One region of the Paenibacillus sp. FSL P4-0081 genome, then DNA from elsewhere that is predicted to be linked to it. Evidence: riboswitches for the same ligand, from Rfam matches in the RefSeq annotation. Region 1 holds a riboswitch; the other holds the start of a gene.
The links. Region 1 has a riboswitch for cyclic di-GMP ahead of P40081_RS37205 (choice-of-anchor A family protein). Riboswitches for the same ligand answer to the same signal wherever they lie in the genome.
Positions count from the first base shown of each region.

Region 2: it holds a riboswitch for cyclic di-GMP, as region 1 does, so the genes downstream of both, P40081_RS34465 (flagellar assembly protein A) here and P40081_RS37205 (choice-of-anchor A family protein) in region 1, are expected to answer to the same signal.

Region 1 covers NZ_CP009280.1:616,358-622,365, reverse strand. Annotated here, with positions in the region: gene tnpB (IS200/IS605 family element RNA-guided endonuclease TnpB) at 1-595, opposite strand, end outside; gene P40081_RS37205 (choice-of-anchor A family protein) at 900-2,762, opposite strand; cyclic di-GMP riboswitch class I at 2,844-2,933, opposite strand; gene P40081_RS38910 (choice-of-anchor A family protein) at 3,438-6,008, opposite strand, start outside.
Region 2 covers NZ_CP009280.1:8,083,031-8,089,038, reverse strand. Annotated here, with positions in the region: gene P40081_RS34475 (LysR family transcriptional regulator) at 1-9, opposite strand, end outside; gene P40081_RS34470 (DMT family transporter) at 106-1,023, shown strand; gene P40081_RS34465 (flagellar assembly protein A) at 1,091-2,716, opposite strand; cyclic di-GMP riboswitch class I at 2,819-2,912, opposite strand; gene biuH (biuret amidohydrolase) at 3,432-4,115, shown strand; gene P40081_RS34455 (ABC transporter substrate-binding protein) at 4,170-5,183, shown strand; gene P40081_RS34450 (ABC transporter ATP-binding protein) at 5,197-6,006, shown strand; gene P40081_RS34445 (ABC transporter permease) at 6,003-6,008, shown strand, end outside.

The sequences.
Region 1 (6,008 bases):
CTTTCAAGCCTAAGTCGATGCCAATAGGTGTATCCACTTGGGGCAGAGGGTTCTTTTGAACTTCGCAAACGAGCGAAACGAAAAATTTCCCGCTGGCGTTTTTACGAACGGTAGCGGACAATATCCGGCCTTCCAGCTTCCGGGAGTTTGCAAAACGTATCCAGCCGACTTTTGGGAGCTTCAAGCGACTGCCCTCCATGGCGATATTCCCGTTGGTGAATTTGGTCGTGTAACTTTGAATCGGATGCTTTCGGCTCTCGAAGCGTGGCGCTTGATTTTGCTTCTTGAAAAAACGATCAAAGCTATCCGCCACATGACGGGCAGCCGACTGCAAAGCGATGCTATCGACTTCTTTCAGCCAGTCGTATTGTGCTTTTAAACCGGGGAGTTGTGTTGCACAAGCGTGATAAGACAAGCCTTTTCCCGTTTCCGCATACCTTTGATTCCAAGCTTCCAAGAAGTAATTGAACACAAAACGGCAGCAGCCAAACATTCGACGAATGAGTTGCTTTTGCTCTGTATTGGGGTAGATCCGATATTTATAGGCTTGATGAACCAGGGGTTTCGAAGAAACCTCCTGCGCAGACACGAGCATGTGCAACACCTCCTTTTAGTGATCTCATTCATATTATAGCACATATGTTCGTCTTGAAATCGAAAACTGCTGATTCATCCCCACCCTATCGAGGGTGGAGTATTCTCAGCTTTTTTAGATAAATAATTTGAGCATAGTATAGCATGGTATCCGTCCAACTAAAAACACTGCCGTCAGTCTGCGCTGCCTGGTGTGTGTAAGTAGTGAGCTACGAATTGAATGCGCTCCCCGTATACAAAAAGACTGCTTCCCGGAGAATCTCTCCGGCAGCAGCCCTCATCCAAACACAGCGGCTTAATCATAATCATTTGCGCTTGTTCACTCTGGCAGTTCTTCTAAGAAGCAGGCCCAGACCGGCAAGAGCAACACCCGTAATATAGTACGGCGCAGGACTTGATTCACCCGTCTGCGGCAGGGTTTGCTCTGCAGTCACACTGCCCAGAGGAATCTCGTCATCGATAATGATTTCTTCAGGTGCCGGTCCTGCTACAGGTGAAGGTCCAGGTGCAGGAACCTCCACAACTGGCTGTAGCGCTGTTGTTGTCAGCACCGTCACAACCGGTGATGCTGCCGGCCCGAGAGGAACCGGGTCATCAATAATAGTCGTGTCAGTATCAGTCACAATAGTCCCAATCACTGTCGGAGCGGTTGATGTCGGAAATACGAAGCTTGGGACAAAGACGCTCGTGCTGGTTGCTGTCGGTGCTGTTGTCGGTACAGCGGTCGGCACTGTTGTCGGCGTTGCCGTTGGTGCCGCTGTCGGTGTTGCCGTTGGTGCCGCTGTCGGCGTTGCCGTTGGCGCTGTTGTTGGCGTTGCCGTTGGTGTCGGCGTTGGCGCTGTTGTCGGCGTTGCCGTTGGTGCCACTGTCGGTGTTGCCGTTGTCGGTGTTGCTGTTGGCGTCGCTGCCGGTGTTGCCGTTGGTGCCACTGTCGGTGTTGCCGTTGTCGGTGTTGCTGTTGGCGTCGCTGCCGGTGTTGCCGTTGGCGCTGTTGTCGGCGTTGCCGTCGGTGTCGGTGTTGCCGTTGGCGCTGTTGTCGGCGTTGCCGTCGGTGTCGGCGTTGCCGTTGGCGTCGGCGTCGCTGCTGGCGTTGCCGTTGGCGTCGGCGTTGCCGTTGGCGTTGGCGTCGCTGCCGGTGTTGCTGTTGGCGTTGGCGTCGCTGCTGGCGTTGCCGTTGGCGTCGGCGTCGCTGCTGGCGTTGCTGTTGGCGTCGGCGTCGCTGCTGGCGTTGCTGTTGGCGTCGGTGTCACTGCCGGCGTTGCTGTTGGCGTCGGAGGATCTTGCCCCTTATAAGGAATATGGTGCGATTCCCCCGATCCTGAGAGCGAAGCTCCGATCAGATTCCCGTTGATTTGACCATTATTAAATTGAATAGAGGCATATGGAGCCAGCACAGATCCCAGAACTCCGATACCTTCGATTTGAAGACTGGTCGCTTGACTGAAGTTATATAAAACTTTACTGTTCATAGCGTTATCCTTATTTCCGTTACCATTAATTCCAGTCCCCATATTCTTCATAGTTACTGTAGTACCGGAGATATTAACTATAGCTGTTGAGCCATCAGGAATCTTAATTCTCAACTCATTTGCACTAGACAGCTTGCTGCCGTCTACAGTAAATATGTTAACACCCGAATTTGTACCTTCCAAAAAGAAATTACCGGAGTTGGCAGTGGTAACCCCATTAACAGGCTGAGAAGCAAGCTGTTGAGATTTCTCTCGGAGCAAACTGAACTGGGCTGCAAAGTCCACAACATTTATTTGTTGTTGTAAGCTTCCTGTCCCCCCGCGCGGGCCGCCGCTGCCGCTATAACTCCCCCCGTAGACTACATCACCCACGGTTTCTCCCTGGGAATAATACAGATTACCACCGGCGATGAGAGAGTAGGCTTCCTTCGTTTCCTCACTAGTAAGACTATGTCCCACAGAATAATTAACATTTAAATTCACGTTTCCGCCGGCAGCTAATCTACCTTCAATATCACTATGTTTAACATCAACATCTCCCAAGATGAACACATTATACTTGGATGTATTGCCCGGCAAAGAGTTGCCCTCGGCTTTAACTGAGGTGCTCCCCAGTGAAATAATTCCGCCGCTTCCCACAATCAGAACTGCTATAAGTCCGAACACCGTAAGACGTTTGAATTTTTTTAATTGGAACATACAGCTCACCTCACAGTTAATATAGATATAGGCCACATTTATATAACAAAAAAAGACCGCCGGAAAGAGGATTGCTCTCTTTACGGCAGTCGGACGATCATTGCGCTCCATCGCGCTTTAGACTCCTGGACTTTGCGTCCCGTCCTTTCGAACGGTTTGCGTTTATACGTCAGTGGAAGATTAGGTTGTGAAATTATGTACTAAATCAAACTTTTATACTAATGTCTATGACATTCGTTACTTTGGAACTATTTTTAGTTTATCCGCTATCAGGGCTGATTGTCAATGAAATCCTTTGAAACATCTGGTAATAGATTATATCTGCTGATTCATTCCAAAGCACTGTTACAAAAGGTTTTTTTAAAGAATCTATAGCTTTTTCACCTAAATCCCGATCCTCTCATCGCCCTCGATGGCACCTACAAGAATATTTTGGAACCATGTATAAAGAACTAATTTAAATATTGCAAATTTTAATATAAACACGAGGGCCCATGATCGTAAAGACGCACCTCTTTCTCCTTAGCACATTTTCTTTTACGAGGAAACATAATAACAAATGTATATCCCACATAAAAAAGACTGCTTTCAGGAGAACGTCTTCTCCCAAAGCAGCCTTTTCCCGATTTAGCGGTGATATCGCCAGCCTTTCGGAAAGGATCTTACGGATTGCATTTATTTACGTTTATCTGTTCTGGATCTTCTGCCGAGGAATATTCCCAATCCTGCAAGGGCTAGACCGACTAAGTAATAAGGAGCCGGACTGGACTCACCAGTCTTCGGGAGCGCGGCATCCGCAGGTACATTGCCTAACGGAATCTCTTCATCAATGATTGTCACAATCGGCGTTGAACTTGGTGTTGCGCTTGGGCTTGGCGTTAGGGTTGGACTTGGTGTCACCACTAACGGCCGAGGTGTTGCTGTTGCCACAGGGCCCAAAGGCAGCGGATCATCAATGATCATGGTATCCGGATTTACAATATAGCCGATTATTGGAGTCGGCGTTGGCACTACATTAATAAAGACGGGCGGTGCAGACGATGGCACTGGTGCCGGTGGTAATGTCGGTGCTGGTGTTGTTGTTGGTGTTGGTGTTGGTGTTGGTGTTGGTGTTGGTGTTGGTGTTGGTGTTGGTGTTGGTGTTGGTGTTGGTGTTGGTGTTGGTGTTGGTGTTGGTGTTGGTGTTGGTGTTGGTGTTGGTGTTGCCGTTGGTGTTGGTGTTGGTGTCGGCTCTGGCGTTGGTGTTGGTGTCGGTGTTGGCTCTGCCGTTGGTGTTGGTGTCGGTGTTGGCTCTGCCGTTGGTGTCGGTGTCGGTGCTGGTGTTGGCGTTGGTGTTGGCTCTACTGTTGGTGTTGGTGTTGGCTCTGCCGTTGGTGTCGGTGTCGGTGCTGCCGTTGGCGTTGGTGTTGGCTCTGCCGTTGGCGTTGGTGTTGGTGCTGCCGTTGGTGTCGGTGTTGGATCTGCCGTTGGCGTCGGTGTCGGTGCTACTGTCGGTGTTGATGTTGGATCTGCTGTTGGTGTTGGTGTCGGTGCTGCCGTTGGCGTTGGTGTCGGCTCTACCGTTGGTGTTGGTACTGCTGTCGGTGTTGGTGTTGGATCTGCTGTTGGTGTTGGTGTCGGCTCTGGCGTTGGTGTCGGTGCTGCTGTTGGTGTCGGTGTTGGATCTGCCGTTGGCGTCGGTGTCGGTGCTACTGTTGGTGTTGGTGTCGGCTCTGGCGTTGGTGTCGGTGCTGCTGTTGGTGTCGGTGTTGGATCTGCCGTTGGCGTCGGTGTCGGTGCTACTGTTGGCGTTGGTGTTGGCTCTACCGTTGGTGTTGGTGCTACTGTTGGCGTCGGTGTCGGTGTTGCCGTTGGCGTTGGTGTTGGTGCTGCCGTTGGCGTTGGCGTTGGTGTTGGTGCCGCTGTTGGCGTTGGTGTCGGTGCAGCCGTTGGCGTTGGTGTCGGTGCAGCCGTTGGCGTTGGTGTCGGTGCTGCCGTTGGCGTTGGCGTTGGTGTTGGCGCTGCCGTTGGTGTTGGTGTCGGTGCTACCGTTGGCGTTGGCGTTGGTGCTACCGTTGGCGTTAGCGTTGGTGCTGCTGTTGGTGTCGGTGTTGGTGCCGCCGTCGGCGTTGGTGTTGGTGCTACCGTTGGTGTTGGTGTCGGTGTTGGTGCCGCCGTCGGCGTTGGTGTTGGTGTCGGTGCTGCTGTTGGTGTTGGTGTTGGATCTGCCGTTGGTGTTGGTGTTGGTGTTGGCTCTGGCGTTGGTGTCGGTGTCGGTGCCGCTGTTGGCGTTGGTGTCGGTGCAGCCGTCGGCGTTGGTGTTGGCTCTACCGTTGGTGTTGGTGTCGGTGCTGCCGTTGGCGTCGGTGTCGGTGCTGCTGTCGGCGTTGGTGTTGGCGCTGCTGTCGGCGTTGGTGTTGATGTCGGTGCTGCCGTCGGTGTTGGGGTCGGCGCTACCGTTGGTGTTGGTGTCGGTGCTGCCGTTGGCGTTGGTGTCGGTGCTGCCGTTGGTGTCGGTGTTGGTGCTGCCGTTGGTGTCGGTGTTGGTGTTGGTGCTGCCGTTGGCGTTGGTGTTGGCACTGCCGTTGGTGTCGGTGTTGGATCTGCCGTTGGCGTTGGTGTTGGTGCTGCCGTTGGCGTTGGTGTCGCTGTTGGTGTTGGTGTTGGTGCTGCCGTTGGCGTTGGTGTTGGTGTTGGTGCTGCCGTCGGCGTTGGTGTCGGTGCTGCCGTTGGCGTTGGTGTCGGTGCCGCTGTTGGCGTTGGTGTCGGTTTCACTGTCGGCGTTGGCTTCACTGTCGGTGTCGGTTTCACTGTCGGCGTTGGCTTCACTGTCGGTGTCGGTTTCACTGTCGGCGTTGGCTTCACTGTCGGTGTTGGCTTCACTGTCGGTGTTGGCTTCACTGTCGGTGTCGGTTTCACTGTCGGCGTTGGCTTCACTGTCGGCGTTGGCTTCACTGTCGGTGTTGGCTTCACTGTCGGTGTTGGCTTCACTGTCGGCGTCGGTTTCACTGTCGGCGTTGGTGTCACTGTCGGTGTTGGTTTCACTGTCGGTGTCGGCTTCACTGTCGGTGTTGGTTTCACTGTCGGCGTCGGCTTCACTGTCGGCGTTGGTTTCACTGTTGGTGTCGGTTTCACTGTCGGTGTTGGCTTCACTGTCGGTGTTGGCTTCACTGTCGGTGTCGGCTTCACTGTCGGTGTTGGCGTCGGAGTGCACTTAGGTGTCGGCGTCGGCTTCACTGTCGGCGTTGGCTTTACCGCTGGTGTCGG
Region 2 (6,008 bases), 960 kb from region 1:
GTTATTCATATCTAATCTGGTATGCCCCTCATGATTATAATTCATTTCAATTATGACTGAATCTATTGTATCATTTGGGAAGAAATCAGAACAAGAGGTGAACTCATGCAGAAGCGGAAGCAAACCATTGGCTTATTAGTGTTCCTGGTTATTGTCTGGGGCATCAACTGGCCGCTCTCCAAAATTGCCTTAACGTATGCCCCGCCCTTGCTGTTCGCCGGAATCCGAACGGTCATTGCCGGTATTATACTAATCATCGCGGCGCTGCCGAAGCGGAAGCAGCTGCATTTGCGCCAGCTCTGGCCCGTCTATCTGGTGTCAGCATTCCTCAGTATCGTCTTCTACTATGGCTTCCAGACGATTGGCCTGCAGTATGTGCCGTCCGGATTATTCTCGGCCATTGTATTCCTGCAGCCGGTGCTGCTCGGAATCTTTGCCTGGATCTGGCTGGGCGAGCGGATGTACGGGCTTAAGATCGCCGGCCTCGTAATCGGCTTCCTCGGGGTAGCCTCGTTAAGCCTTGGGGGATTAACCGGAAGTATCTCGCCTATAGGCGTACTGCTGGCCTTGGCCAGTGCACTCAGCTGGGCGCTGGCTACGGTCTATACCAAACGCAATGCAGCCAGAGTAGATATGCTGTGGATGACCGCGATGCAGATCATGATCGGCGGGGTAATCCTGCTGGCGGCAGGCTCAGCTTCGGAGAGCTGGGCGGATATTAGCTGGAGTAGTACTTTTATAATAAATACATTGTTCATCGCGGTCTTCGTGATTGCGCTGGGCTGGTTGGTATACTTCAAGCTGATCAATGAAGGAGAGGCCGGCAAGGTAGGCTCGTTCACCTTTCTGATTCCGCTGATTTCCATCGGCTCCAGTGTAGTCTTATTGCATGAACAGATTACGTTGAATCTGGTCATCGGTATGCTGCTGATTGTGAGCAGCATTATTCTGGTGAATGTCAGGCTGGGCCGGAATGCCGGGAGTGTCCTGCAGACCCCGGTACCCGGTCTGGGTAAGGAATAAACAAACGGCTGCTCCCTCAGAAGAGGGGCAGCCGTTTATGTTTGTCAGGGGTTACATTACAGCAGGCTTAGACCGTTTCTGCGTCCGCGTCCCGCAGGATCAGTTCTCCGCCGGACTCCAGGATACTGTTATGGGAACGGGCGATATTAATGAAGACATGCTCCTCCTGGAGCAGTTCAATGTCTTCACACAGATTACGCAGCAGCCGGGAGAAGCTGTTCAGAACACTGTCAGTGATAAACTCGGTGAACTGCCCCGGATGGGTAAAAACCTCCAGCATCTGCTTGAGCTGATCCGTACCGGGCTGGGGGGCCCCTTCCATGCACAGCAGTGCGGATTTAAGATCGCTAATCAGGCACTCTATATGGCTGTACTTATCCTCCAGCAGCAGCATAACCACCAGACCGTATTTCACGGATTGCTGGCGGGATTCTACATTCTTGGCCAGCAGCCGGGCGGCTTCCCGCAGTCCGCCAACTTCAGTCAGCAGAAGACTGGAGAAGCGGTGCAGGCGGTGCTGGTGTACCCCGGCAAGTCCGGTGTGCAGGCTGCAGCCGGTTACTTGACCGCTTATATAGATACTGCCTGTAGCCGTAATTGTAGATTGGCAGACGTTGCCGTAGATATACACATTCCCTAACGCCTCAATACACATAGGGCCTTCAATATCTGAGGGTACGACGATGTCACCTGCAAACATAATCTCACGGGCTGTTGCCGCCATTTCCTTGGTGATGAGGCATAGGTCCGGGAAATCGCAGGTTGTGACGCTGCCGGAGTCTCCGCAGATGCGGGGTCTGCCCGTACGCAGAGCCGCGATCTCCCCGTTTGGAAGCAGCCGTGCATTGTCTCCGGCTGCGAAATAAATATCCTGCGGTGGAGGTGGAGGCAAGATGCCTCCTTCTACGTCGAATCCGGGAATTCCCTCTTCGGGCGGCAGCTTGCGGGCGAATACCTCTCCCTCTCTGGCGAAGGGGGCTCCCGGAAACCGCAGATAATCTAAGGAATCTGCAGCTTCCGCAGTTCGTCCCTCCCGGAGCATTCCATTGCCTGTGAGCGTATGCTCCGGGAGGGATAGCTGCAGCCTTGATTTCTTGCCGGGCAGCGGGGCTCTCCCTTCTGCGATACAGACAGGGAGATATGTAGGGTTGTTCAGTTCGGCGTATAGGGCCGGGATATTCAGATTCCGCAGAATGGAGCGGTTATCCAGCGAAGAAAGAATCTGTTCTATGGTGAGCGTGGACAGCAGCATCGCCCGGTTAGGCTCAGCCCGGACTGCGGCTTCGAAGGAAGCCGGGCAATTGACCAGATTCCAGGCGTACTTCTCTGCACGGTACAAGGTGAAATGCACTTTGAGCTTGTCAGGTGAAACCGTAATCTGATACTGTGGCTTCTCGCAAATTTCCCAGGTAATATGATCCGCTGAGGTTACCTCAGTAGGCTCTGTAACGGTCTTCCAGTTGATCTTCAGCACTACAGGATGAACAGCGGAGATCCGGGCGGGCTTGCCGCCAGAGAGCGGGGGAGTAATGAAGATCTGATTATTCTGCACAAGGATAATTCCATCCTTATCTCCATTCATCCCGCCGGAAGTCCGGCCCTCCACAGAGAAAGAATCCAGGAATCCGGTCCGTTCAAGCATCAAGGATTCCACGAAATCATATCGGGTTGGTTCGATGAATTGCTGCGGCATTATCTTAACCTCGCTTTTTCGTATAATCAATGGCATTCGTACAGAAAAGAGCATCATAAAGCCTGGGGGATCTCCCGGTGACTGATGGCTTACGTGGTCTCTATTGGCAGCCTGGCGACCATAAACGCGGATTCTCAGCATTCTTAGGCCCATTGCTTTGCGTCCTACCCTTTCAGGAAGTTTGCCTTTAGAAATAGATCAATGATATACACTCAGCATGAGGCGATTTCAATCGACTGTAATCGACAAAAAAGGTCATAACTGGTTCCTGCGCTGCAGGAACTTCTGCAAACAAGCTTAATTCTAGTACTTAAGGAGCTATTTTTCAACTGTATTCTGCCAATTTATTAATAATCTTGAAATGTGCAGCTCTATATTGCTTGAAAAACTGGTTTCCCAGCGCTTACAGCTTATGGGAGGAGTCTGCTCTGCAAGAACAGCCGGATCTTTGAGCTGGAGAACGGACTGCTGCTGAGGCTGCCTGCGTTGGGCGGCTTTTTTTAATATATGAATAGGGTTAATCCGGGGTTTATATGTAATGTTTATGTTATATATGTAGAATAACACAAACAATTAGCGCATTATTTCGTAATAAAAACGAAGACATTGCAAATTTGTTGTAATATAATCTAACAAACAGCAGGAAATATAAAATTAATGTTAATAAACATAACATTAAATACATGCATTGAATTCTGGAAGGGGAGCATGAACCATGCAGATTACAGCAGCACCTTACACCTGGCCCTATGACGGCGTCCTTGATCCGGCGAAGACGGCACTGATGATTATCGATATGCAGACGGATTTTTGCGGCAAAGGCGGTTACGTGGAGCGAATGGGCTACGACCTCTCATTAACATCCAGAGCGATTCAGCCGATTGGGCGGCTGCTGGCACGCATCCGGGAAATTAACGGATTCACCGTTATCCATACCCGGGAAGGCCATAAGCCGGATCTGTCCGATCTGCCGGCGAATAAACGGTGGCGGAGCAGACAGACCGGTGCTGAGATCGGCTCGGAAGGACCGGCGGGACGGATTCTCGTACGGGGCGAGCGCGGCTGGCAGATCATTGATGAACTGGCACCTATACCGGGAGAGCACATTATTGACAAGCCGGGTAAAGGCAGCTTTTATGCTACGGACCTGGATTTAATATTGAAGAATAAAGGGATTACCCATCTGATTCTGACCGGAATCACGACGGATGTCTGTGTACACACGACGATGCGCGAAGCCAATGACCGCGGTTATGAATGTCTGATCCTGGAGGATTGCACGGGTGCTACGGATTATGCCAATCACCTGGCAGCGCTCAATATGGTCAAAATGCAGGGCGGTGTCTTCGGCAGTGTGAGTGATTCGCAAGCGGTGCTGAAGGCGCTGGAGCAATTCTAAATACGAATTACGAATGACCAGTATTCCAAATAACATCATAACGGGGGAATCACCATGTGGAACAAGTCCAGAACCAAAGCGCTTATCCTGCTCACTTCACTAATGCTGCTCATTACAGCCTGCGGCAACAATTCGGATACCGGCAAGGCTGAGGGACAGGGGGCGGAAGGCTCCGGTGAGCTTAAGAAGGTTGTTCTGAGGTTGAAGTGGATTCATCAGGCGCAGTTTGCCGGGTTCTATACCGCAGTTGAAAAGGGCTTCTATAAGGAAGCGGGGCTGGATGTGGAGATTCGGCCGGGAGGCTCGGATTTTCCGGCGGTACAGATGGTCGCTTCGGGCAGTGAGGAGTTCGGGGTAACCGGTGCTGACCAGATCATTATTGCCAGAGAAAAAGGCGTACCGGTTAAGGCGTTATCTGCGATATACCGCAAAACCCCGTTCGTAATGTTCACGCTTAAAGAATCCGGTATCACCACAATGGAAGATCTTGTCGGCCAAAAGGTGGGCATCAAGCTCGGCGGCAATGAAGAGCTGACCTTCCGTGCTATGGAGAAAAGCGCGGGCATCGAAACCTCGCAAATCGAAGAGATGCCGATCAAATATGATCTCAGCCCCTTATTGACCGGCCAGGTCAAGGCATGGCCCGGATATGTAATTAATGAGGTGCTGGCTGTGCAGGAGCAGGGCAAGGAAGTCAATATTATCGACCCGAACGACTATGGCATCAATTTCTATGCCGACACCCTGTTTACCACGGAGTCCGTGATTGAGAAGGATCCGGAAATGGTCCGGAGTTTCGTACAGGCCTCCATGAAGGGCTGGGATTATGCGATGGAGCATCCTGAGGAAGCGGCAGAATTCGGCCTGAAATACGGAGAAAAGCTTGATCTTGCGCATGAAATCAGCATGATGAAGGCCAGCATTCCGCTGCTGGAGCCGGAGAAGCTTCCGCTCGGCTCGATGGATGAGGCGGCGTGGGAGACGCTGCAGCAGAATCTTATCGATCTGGACTTTGTGAAAAAGCAGCAGGACATTGGCTCATTGTTCACCAATGAGTACTTGAATTAAGGAGGGAACCGGTATGACAACAGCGATGAAAGAACAGATGGATTCCGCCCCTGTGAAGAATCCCGGTACCCGGGACACGATGCTCTCCTTGCGCAATTGCTCTCTTTCCTTCGGCAATGTGCCTGTGCTTGATAATGTCAGTCTTGACGTATACCGCAATGAATTCATCTCCATTCTCGGACCGAGCGGCTGCGGGAAATCAACGACACTGCGGCTGATGCTGCGGCTGTTAAGCCCGGAAGGAGGCGGGGAGGTTGCCTATTCCTCCCCGGACCTGTCGCTGGGCATGGTCTTTCAAAAGCCTGTACTGATGCCATGGCTCAGTGCCCTGCAGAATGTCATGCTGCCCCTTGAGCTGGGCCCGAAGAAGAAATTCAGCAAAAAGGAAGCGCGTGAAAAGGCGGAAAGTGCCCTGCGGCTGGTCGGCCTGCAGGATTTCCAGAACCACTTCCCGCATCAGCTGAGCGGCGGAATGCAGCAGAGGGCGGCGATTGCCAGAGCCTTGGCCGCCGATCCGACCGTGCTGCTGATGGATGAGCCGTTCGGTGCGCTGGATGAACTGACCCGCGAGAAGCTGAACTTTGAGCTGCTGCGTCTGTGGGAGAGTCCGGAGACAAGTCTAAGCAGCATTGTAATGGTTACCCATTCTATTCAAGAATCCGTGCTTTTGTCGGACCGGGTGGTGATGATGTCACCCCGGCCGGCCGGGGTGACAGATATTATTCCGGTACCGCTGCCTTCACCGCGTCAAGCGGGAATGGAAGAGCTGCCGGAATTCCACCGGACCGTCAAGGAATTGAGAAAGCGGGTGAAGCATCTATGACA